Linked DNA regions of Variovorax paradoxus. The main gene of each other region encodes a partner of the protein of the gene in region 2 in a complex. Links are inferred from orthologs where the notes say so. Each region holds a gene or a part of one and is shown on either strand. Other genes may lie near its edges. The genes, in order: QFZ47_RS27795, QFZ47_RS18595 and QFZ47_RS27790.

Region 1 (3,148 bases), 1.9 Mb from region 2 along the record:
TTCGCCTTCCTGAAGAGCGGCGACGAGGTGCTGATTCCCGACAACGCCTACGGCCCCAACAAGGCGCTGGCGACCGGCGAACTGGCCAACTTCGGCATCACGCACCGCATGTACGACGCGATGAACCCGTCCGATCTGGCCGCCAAGCTCTCGGAGCGCACGCGGCTGGTGTGGCTCGAGGCCGCGGGCTCGGTGACGATGGAGTTTCCCGACCTGCCGGCGCTGGTGAAAGCCTGCCGTGCGCGCGGCGTGGTGACGGCGCTGGACAACACCTGGGGCGCGGGCCTGGCATTCGCCCCCTTCGATTTCAACGGCAGCGGGCAGGGCGTGGACATCTCGGTTCACGCGCTCACCAAATACCCGAGCGGCGGCGGCGATGTGCTGATGGGCAGCGTCGTCACGCGCGACGAGCGGCTGCATCGCGCGCTCAAGCTCACGCACATGCGCACGGGCTTCGGCGTCGGCGTCGGCGATGTGGAAACTCTGCTGCGGTCGCTGCCGAGCATCGGGTTGCGCTATGCCGCGCACGACCGTTCGGCGCGCGAGCTGGCGCGCTGGCTCGGCGGCCGCGAAGAGGTCGCGCAGGTGCTGCATCCTGCGCTCGAGGAGTCGCCCGGCCATGCGAACTGGCGTGCACTGTGCGGCGGCGCCGACCTGGCCGCGGGCCTGTTCTCGATCGTGTTCGACGAGCGCTACAGCACCGAGCAGGTCGACCGCTTCTGCGACAGCCTGAACCTGTTCCGCCTCGGCTATTCGTGGGGCGGCCCGGTGAGCCTCGTGGTGCCCTACGACATCGGCCTGATGCGCGATGCCAGCGTGGCGCGCTGGCCCCACAAGGGCACGCTGGTGCGCTTCTCGGTCGGGCTGGAGGATGTGGAAGACCTGCGGGCCGACCTGCAGCAGGCGCTCGCGCGGATGTAAGCGAAGTTTTCCGGATGCAGAGGCCGACCGCTGCGCGGCTTTGGGTGCACCGTTATCGCTTACAGTTGGATGACACGCAGTCGCTTTGACTGCCTCGTTCAAGGAGAGAACAGTGGCAACACCCAATTACGGCTACGAAAAGCGCCAGAAGGAGCTGGCCAAGAAGAAGAAAAAGGAAGAGAAGCTCCGCGAAAAGGCCAATCGCAAGCTCTCGCCAAGCAGCGACGGCCTGGCCCCGGGTGACCCGGAAACCGACGTGGCCTCGCTCGAACGCGATCCGCCGACGGTGCCCGATCTGCCGACCAAGAACGGTTGATCCGAAATCAAGGCTATCGACAAAAAAGCCGCTGCAGGCCTCCGGGCCTGGAGCGGCTTTTTTGTTGCGGTCGGCTTACCTGGCCGCGAGCAGCTTGCGCAGCTCCGGCCATACGTTGTCGAGCAACTGCGGCTGCGCGGCGGCGGTCGGATGAATGCGATCGGCCTGGAACAGCGCGAGCGCATCGGGCGCATCGGCCACGCCCTTGAGCAGGAACGGAACCAGCGCCGCCTTGGTGGCGCTGGCCACCTTGCCGAACACGGCTTCGAAGCGCCGCGTGTAGTCGCCGCCGTAGTTGGGCGGCACCTGGATGCCGACGATCAGCACCTTGGCCCCGGCCGCCTGCGCGGCCTTGGTGATCTGCAGCAGGTTGTCCTCGGTGTTCTGCAGCGGCAGGCCTCGCAGCGCGTCGTTGGCGCCCAGCTCGACCACCACGTGGCTGGGCTTGTGCTGCGCCAGCAGCGAGGCAAAGCGGGCGCGTCCGCCCGAGCTGGTGTCGCCGCTGATGCTGGCATTGACCACCGTGGCCGGGATCTTCTGCTGTGCGAGCCGCTTCTCGAGCAGGGGCACCCAGCCTTCGCCGCGCTTCAGGCCGTATTCGGCGCTCAGCGAATCGCCGAGCACCAGGATGACCGGTTTGCCGGGCGCGGCGGCCTGGGCATGGCTCGCCGTCCAAGCCCCTGCGCTGCCGAATGCCGCTGCGCTCAAGATAAAGTCACGTCGTTTCAAAACGAAAAGCCTTTCCATGTCCCAACCCCCGTCTGATGCCATTGTCGCTGTCGAGCATGTGTTCAAGTCCGTGACCGATTCGGCCGGTACGCTCGACATTTTGCAGAACATCGATTTCACCCTGGGCGCGCGGGAAACCGCCGCCATCGTCGGTGCCTCGGGTTCGGGCAAGAGCACGCTGCTGTCGATCATCGCCGGGCTCGACACGCCCACGCGCGGCACTGTCAGGCTGGCGGGCGATGACATCTTCGCCATCGACGAGGACGAGCGCGCCGCGCTGCGCGCCCAGCGCGTGGGCTTCGTGTTCCAGAGCTTCCAGCTGCTCGGCAACCTGAGCGCGCTCGAGAATGTGATGCTGCCGCTCGAACTGGCCGACCGCAAGGACGCGCGCAAGGCCGCCACCGAGATGCTCGGGCGCGTCGGACTCGGCCAGCGCCTGGGCCACTATCCCAAGGTGCTCTCGGGCGGCGAGCAGCAGCGCGTGGCGCTGGCCCGGGCCTTCGTGGTGCAGCCGGCCCTGCTGTTGGCCGATGAGCCCACCGGCAGCCTCGACTTCGCGACCGGTGAACAGGTCATGAAGCTGATGTTCGACCTCAACCGCGAGCTCGGCACCACGCTCGTGCTCGTCACCCACGACCGCGGCATTGCGGCCCAGTGCGAACGGCGCATCACCATCGAGGCCGGCCGCATGGCGCTCAACGAATCGACGCCTGTGCTGGTGGCCTCGCTGCAGGCATGATCGTTCCCCGGTTCTGGGCCGAGGGCCGCATCCAGGAGCGGGTGGCGGGCAAGCAGATCATCGTGCGGCGCCACGGCTGGTCCGACGAGAGCCCGATCGCCGCGCAGGCGCATGCCGACCAGCGCACGCGGGAGGCCTTCGAACGCATCGCCGGCGGCGAGCAGCTCAACCGCCGCGAGCGCAAGCTGGCCTACAACGGCGCCGAAGGCATGCCCATCCGCGAGGAAATCGTCGAGCGGCAGGGCGACACCGTCATCACCCGCAACAGCTACGGCGCGCGCTGCCTCAACACGCCCGACGTGCTGTTCGTCGACATCGATTTCGACGAACCGCTGCGTGGCAGCGTGTTCGGCTTTGCGCTGGTGCCCGCGCTGATCGCGGGCATCGTCGGCGGCTGGACCGCCAAGACCTGGCTGGGCGGGCTGGTCGCGGCCATCGTGGTC
Region 2 (3,295 bases):
GCGCTACAAGTTCGTGACCGGCGGGAAGATCGAGGAGTGGGACCTGCCGGGCTTGCCCGCGCAGCTGCCGCCCGGCCTGCTCTGCAACAACATGGAAGCCATGCTCGGCGCGGCGGTGGCCGGCCTCGGCGTGGCCTATATGCCAGACTTTCTCGCGCGCGATTCGCTCTGCCGCGGCGAACTGCAGCGCGTGCTCGAAACGCACCTGGTGCGCCAGGGGCAGTTCTCGGCGCTGTGGCCGTCGAGCCGGCAGCTGTCGCCGAAGGTGCGGGCTTTCGTGGACTTCGCGAGCGAGCACATGTTCAGGGAAGACTTGCCGCCGGCTCGCTGATCACGCCAGCCGGCGCCCCGACGCTCTCCGCCCTGCCCGCCCTTGCCGGAAGAAAAATCTATTCCGCCGCGCGCCGCAGCGTCTCGACCACCGGCCTGCGCAGCACGTCACGCAAGCCCCACCAGCCTGCGGCCAGCGCCAGCACCGCGCCCGCGAGCGCACCGGCGATCGGCACCAGGGGCGACGCCGTCCAGGTGAAGTCGAACACGTAGCGCGCGAGGCCCCAGCCGATGGCCGACGCCACGATGCTCGCGAGGAAGCCCGCCAGCAGGCCCACGCCCGCGAGCTCGGCCCGCTGCACCTGGCGCAGCAGGCTGGCCCGTGCGCCCACCGCGCGCATCACCGCGAACTCGCGCGCGCGCTCCTCGCGCGTGGCGGTGACCGCGGCGAACAGCACCACCAGCCCCGCCGCGAGCGTGAAGCCGAACAGGAACTCGACCGCACGGATCACCTGGTCGAGCACGCGCTGCACCTGGTTGATGGTGGCGCTCATGTCGACGTTGGTCACGTTGGGGTAGCTGCGCACCAGCGCGTTGTCGAAGCCCCGCGTCTCGGGCGCGCGGAAGGCGCCCATGTAGGTCACCGGCACGTCGGGCAACGCGGCCACGGTGTACATCACGAAGAAGTTCGCATGCATCGAGCCCCAGTCGACCTTGCGCAGCGATGTGATGCGCGCATCGTTCTGCATGCCGCCGATGTCGAAGCGCAGCACATCGCCGAGCTTGAGGCCGAGCGTTTCGGCCAGGCCTTCTTCCACGCTCACTTCGCCCGGCGCATCGGGCTTCCACGCCCCCGCCACGATGCTGTTGTGTGCCGGCGCCGCCACGCTGTTGCTGAGGTTGAACTCGCGGTCCACCAGGCGCTTGGCGCGGTCTTCAACGTAGTCGTCGGGCGACACCGGCTTGTCGTTGACGGCCACCAGGCGGCCGCGGATCATCGGATACCAGTCGAACTTGTTCACGCCGGCATCGCGCAGCGATTTCTGGAACGCCGTGCTCTGGTCGGGCATGACGTTGATCACGAAGCGGTTCGGCGCATCGGGCGGCGTGGCCTTGCGCCAGCTCGCGACCAGGTCGGTGCGCAGCAGCACCAGCAGCACCAGCGCGAGCAGGCCGACGGCCAGCGCGCTGACCTGCACCACTGCGTAGGCCGGCCGCGCCGAGATCTGGCGCGTGGCCAGCACCAGCCAGCGCGGCGCGGTGGTTTCATTGACGCTGCGGCGCAGCACCTTCACCGCGAGCCAGCTCAGGAGAGCAAACACGGCCACAGCGCCCGCGAAGCCGCCCACCGCGATCAGGCCCAGCTTCAGGTCGCTGCTGGCCGCGATCAGCAAGGCCGCGAAGCCCGCCACGCCAATGCCCAGCACCGCGAGCGACGCGGGCTTGAGCCCGCCGACGTCGCGCCGGATCACCCGCAGCGGCGGCACCCTGGCCAGCTGCAGCACCGGCGGCAGGCCGAAGGCGAACAGCAGCGTGAGCCCCATGCCCAGGCCGAAGGCCACGGGCCACAGGGTGGCCGCGGGCAGCGCCGCTTCCACCAGCCCCGCGAGCAGCACCACGAACACGTAATGCACGCCGAAGCCGATCGCCACGCCGAGGCTGCTGGCCACGAGGCCGACGACGGCAAATTCGAACGAGTAGGCCAGCGCGATGGTGCGCTGGCTCTGGCCGAGCACGCGCAGCATGGCGCAGTCGTCGAGATGGCTGGCCGCGAAGCCGCGCGCGGCCAGTGCCACCGCCACGGCCGACAGCAGCGCCGCGAGCAGCGCGACCAGGCTCAGGAATTTCTCGGCGCGGTCCAGCGTCTGGCGCATTTCGGGGCGCCCGCCCTCGAAGGAGTCGAGCCGCACGCCGCGCAGCTCGCCCTTCTTGATCGCGGCCTCGGCCCAGTCGGAAAAGCGCTTGACGGCCGCGTTCTCGCCCGCCACGGCATAGCGGTAGCCGACACGGCTCGCAGGCTGCACGAGGCCGGTGCGCGGCACATCGGCCTGGTTGAGCATCACGCGCGGCGCAAAACTCATGAAGCCCGCGCCCCGGTCGGGTTCGAGCGTGATCACGCGGCCGATGCGAAGGCCGGTGTCGCCAAGAAGAAGCGTGTCCCCCGCCTTGAGCGCCAGCGAGTCGAGCAGCGAGGCATCGACCCAGACCTCGCCCGCCGGCGGAATGTCGCGCGTGAGGGTGCCGGGAACATCGGGGGCGCTCGCAGTCTGCAGATTGCCGCGCAACGGATAGCCCGCGGCCACGGCCTTCAGGGCCACCAGCTTGCTGGCGCCGCCCTGGGCATCGCTGGCCCGTGCCATGGTCGGAAAGCCGTAGGTGCCGGAGCCCTGAAGCCCGAAGGCGCGGGCCTGCGCGACGAAGGCTTCGGGCGTGGGGTTGTCGCTCACGACCACCGCGTCGCCGCCGAGCAGTTGCCGCGCATCGCGCTGCAGGCCTCCCTTCAGCCGATCGGCAAAGAAGCCGACCGCCGTGAGCGCGGCCACGGCCAGCACCACGGCAACGATCAAGAGGCGCAGTTCGCCGGCACGCAGATCGCGCCAGAGGGTGCGCCAGCCAAGGCGGAAAGAGGCATTCATGGGCGAGACGATAGCCGACGCGGGTGCGCCAGCGCCTTTTCAGGGGCTTAGCGCCGGCAGGGTGACTATGCCGGGCTGCGGCGCGCGAGTTCCGGCTGCAGCACCAGCCGCTCCACGCCCGCGTAGCAGACGAAGTGCCGGTTGGTCGCGCGGCCGATCGCGCACAGGCCCACGCGCGTTGCCACCTCGTGGCCCATCTGCGTGATGCCGCTGCGCGAGACCACGATGGGCACGCCCATCTGTGCCGACTTGATCACCATTTCGCTCGTGAGCCGGCCGGTGGTGTAGAACACGCGGTCGCCTGCCAGCGCATCCGGCGGCTGCATGGCGCACCAGCCCGCGATGGTGTCTATGGCGTTGTGGCGGCCCACATCCTCCACGAAGCAATG
Region 3 (3,146 bases), 1.9 Mb from region 2 along the record:
AGCTCGTCGAGCGAACGCACTTGCGCGATGGGCTCGACCCGCGCAGCCACGCCCTGGTGGCCATGGCTGCCGCTGAGCTTGGCGAGCCGCAGCCCGTCGGCCTCGACCAGCCGCACACCGGCTTCTTGGGCGCGCGCGATGAACTGTTTCATGCGCGCATCGCGCCGGCTGCTGTCGAACATCACTTCGAGCACCGATTTGGGCGCGGTCTTGATGCGCACGCCCACGGCATGGAAGCCGAAGATCACTTTGGGGGAAGACATCCCCTGATTATCCCTACCCTGGCCGGCCCGGATCTTCAGGCGATCCTCAGGCGATGGGCAGGCCGCTCAGCGCTCGCGTGCGTTCGTCGTGCAATTGCTGCACCGCCAGCGCATTCGCATGCACCCGCGCGCTGTTGCCGGCGCTCTCCAGGTACTGGCAGGCGGCATGGCCCGCGGCGGCCTTTTCGTAGCGCGCGACCCAGGCATCGCGCACCGGCAGCTTCTCGGGCGACACGGGCCAGACGCCCGGCCGCGGCCGCATGTGCTCGCCGATGCCGATGCGCCAGGGCTTGGCGCTCAGGCGGGCGCGAAAGCAGTTCTGGTTGCGGCACATGCGCGCGTAGACCTTGTCGACACCCAGCGCCTGGAAGCAGTCGGCCACCGCGATGTCGGCCGGGCTGAAGACGTCGTGCATCGCCAGCACGCGGAAGCCGGCCGGCGTGCGGTAGATGCGCAAATGCCAGTCGGGGTGCTGATGGACGAAGCGCCCGATGCGCCCGGCCGCGCGCTTCTCGGGCGCGGGATCGTCGCTGGCCTCGCCGCGCTTCTTGCGCAGGCCGATGCGGTAGGCGACGGCAAAGACCACGATGGCCGCGACCAGCCCGCCCAGCCAGGTCTTGGCGGTCCAGCCGCCGACGATGCCCGCGATCAGCGCGGGCACCAGCGCAAAGCCGAACACGCTGCCACGCAGCGGTTCGTCGAAATCGATGTCGACGAACAGCACGTCGGGCGTGTTGAGGCAGCGCGCGCCGTAGCTGTTGCGGGTGATGACGGTGTCGCCCTGCCGCTCGACGATTTCCTCGCGGATGGGCATGCCTTCGGCGCCGTTGTAGGCCAGCTTGCGCTCGCGGCGGTTGAGCTGCTCGCCGCCGGCGATGCGTTCGAAGGCCTCCCGCGTGCGCTGGTCGGCATGCGCCTGCGCGGCGATCGGGCTCTCGTCGGACCAGCCGTGGCGCCGCACGATGATCTGCTTGCCCGCCACCCGCTCCTGGATGCGGCCCTCGGCCCAGAACCGGGGAACGATCATGCCTGCAGCGAGGCCACCAGCACAGGCGTCGATTCGTTGAGCGCCATGCGGCCGGCCTCGATGGTGATGCGCCGTTCGCACTGGGCCGCAATGCCGCGGTCGTGGGTGACGAGCACGAGCGTGGTGCCGAGCTCGCGGTTGAGGTCGAACATCAGCTTCATGACCTGTTCACCGGTCGCGAAGTCGAGGCTGCCGGTGGGCTCATCGGCCAACAGCAGGGCCGGCTGCACCACGAAGGCCCGGGCCAGCGCCACGCGCTGCTGCTCGCCGCCCGAGAGCACCTTGGGATAGTGGCCCAGGCGCTGGCCGAGTCCGACGCGCCCGAGCATCTCGGTGGCGGCCTTGCGCGCGTCCTTGCGGTCGGCCAGTTCGAGCGGCAGCATCACATTCTCGAGCGCGCTCAGGTTGCCGAGCAGCTGGAAGCTCTGGAACACGAAGCCCACGCGCTGGGCGCGCAGCGCGGCGCGCTCGTCCTCGTCGATGGCGAAGATGTCATCGCCCGCCAGCCTGACAGTGCCGCGCGTGGGCGTGTCGAGCCCGGCGATGATCGACAGCAGCGTGCTCTTGCCCGAACCCGAGGCACCGACGATGGCGGCGGTTTCCCGCGCGCCCAGGGTGAAATCGATGTTCTGCAAAATGTCGAGCGTACCGGCCGAATCGGTCACGGACTTGAACACATGCTCGACAGCGACAATGGCATCAGACGGGGGTTGGGACATGGAAAGGCTTTTCGTTTTGAAACGACGTGACTTTATCTTGAGCGCAGCGGCATTCGGCAGCGCAGGGGCTTGGACGGCGAGCCATGCCCAGGCCGCCGCGCCCGGCAAACCGGTCATCCTGGTGCTCGGCGATTCGCTGAGCGCCGAATACGGCCTGAAGCGCGGCGAAGGCTGGGTGCCCCTGCTCGAGAAGCGGCTCGCACAGCAGAAGATCCCGGCCACGGTGGTCAATGCCAGCATCAGCGGCGACACCAGCTCGGGCGGACGCGCCCGCTTTGCCTCGCTGCTGGCGCAGCACAAGCCCAGCCACGTGGTGGTCGAGCTGGGCGCCAACGACGCGCTGCGAGGCCTGCCGCTGCAGAACACCGAGGACAACCTGCTGCAGATCACCAAGGCCGCGCAGGCGGCCGGGGCCAAGGTGCTGATCGTCGGCATCCAGGTGCCGCCCAACTACGGCGGCGACTACACGCGGCGCTTCGAAGCCGTGTTCGGCAAGGTGGCCAGCGCCACCAAGGCGGCGCTGGTTCCGTTCCTGCTCAAGGGCGTGGCCGATGCGCCCGATGCGCTCGCGCTGTTCCAGGCCGATCGCATTCATCCGACCGCCGCCGCGCAGCCGCAGTTGCTCGACAACGTATGGCCGGAGCTGCGCAAGCTGCTCGCGGCCAGGTAAGCCGACCGCAACAAAAAAGCCGCTCCAGGCCCGGAGGCCTGCAGCGGCTTTTTTGTCGATAGCCTTGATTTCGGATCAACCGTTCTTGGTCGGCAGATCGGGCACCGTCGGCGGATCGCGTTCGAGCGAGGCCACGTCGGTTTCCGGGTCACCCGGGGCCAGGCCGTCGCTGCTTGGCGAGAGCTTGCGATTGGCCTTTTCGCGGAGCTTCTCTTCCTTTTTCTTCTTCTTGGCCAGCTCCTTCTGGCGCTTTTCGTAGCCGTAATTGGGTGTTGCCACTGTTCTCTCCTTGAACGAGGCAGTCAAAGCGACTGCGTGTCATCCAACTGTAAGCGATAACGGTGCACCCAAAGCCGCGCAGCGGTCGGCCTCTGCATCCGGAAAACTTCGCTTACATCCGCGCGAGCGCCTGCTGCAGGTCGGCCCGCAGGTCTTCCACATCCTCCAGCCCGACCGAGAAGCGCACC

Evidence for each region.
Region 1: the proteins of QFZ47_RS18595 (region 2) and QFZ47_RS27795 are in contact, whole or in part, in a cryo-EM structure (PDB 9GE8), measured with the Escherichia coli proteins. The link is inferred for Variovorax paradoxus from one-to-one orthologs.
Region 3: the proteins of QFZ47_RS18595 (region 2) and QFZ47_RS27790 are in contact, whole or in part, in a cryo-EM structure (PDB 9GE8), measured with the Escherichia coli proteins. The link is inferred for Variovorax paradoxus from one-to-one orthologs.

Annotation. Positions count from the first base shown.
Region 1 is NZ_JAUSXL010000002.1:5,095,636-5,098,783, reverse strand. The notes cover bases 149-3,148. They hold QFZ47_RS27795 (arylesterase), read right to left. Parts: upstream 1,985-3,148; coding sequence 1,313-1,984; downstream 149-1,312. Other genes in these bases: QFZ47_RS27785 (hypothetical protein), read left to right, coding at 2,702-3,148; QFZ47_RS27790 (ABC transporter ATP-binding protein), read left to right, coding at 1,983-2,705; QFZ47_RS27800 (hypothetical protein), read left to right, coding at 1,034-1,237; QFZ47_RS27805 (cystathionine beta-lyase), read left to right, coding at 149-921. In the rest of the region: more of QFZ47_RS27805, read left to right, coding at 1-148. UniProt on the Escherichia coli protein: TesA is a multifunctional esterase that can act as a thioesterase, lysophospholipase and protease.
Region 2 is NZ_JAUSXL010000002.1:3,158,275-3,161,569, reverse strand. The notes cover bases 149-3,295. They hold QFZ47_RS18595 (ABC transporter permease), read right to left. Parts: upstream 2,907-3,295; coding sequence 390-2,906; downstream 149-389. Other genes in these bases: QFZ47_RS18590 (formate dehydrogenase accessory sulfurtransferase FdhD), read right to left, coding at 2,972-3,295; QFZ47_RS18600 (LysR family transcriptional regulator), read left to right, coding at 149-331. Also shown: more of QFZ47_RS18600, read left to right, coding at 1-148.
Region 3 is NZ_JAUSXL010000002.1:5,094,793-5,097,938, forward strand. Bases 149-3,146 are described here. They hold QFZ47_RS27790 (ABC transporter ATP-binding protein), read right to left. Parts: upstream 2,010-3,146; coding sequence 1,287-2,009; downstream 149-1,286. Other genes in these bases: rlmB (23S rRNA (guanosine(2251)-2'-O)-methyltransferase RlmB), read right to left, coding at 149-263; QFZ47_RS27785 (hypothetical protein), read right to left, coding at 310-1,290; QFZ47_RS27795 (arylesterase), read left to right, coding at 2,008-2,679; QFZ47_RS27800 (hypothetical protein), read right to left, coding at 2,755-2,958; QFZ47_RS27805 (cystathionine beta-lyase), read right to left, coding at 3,071-3,146. Outside these bases: more of rlmB, read right to left, coding at 1-148.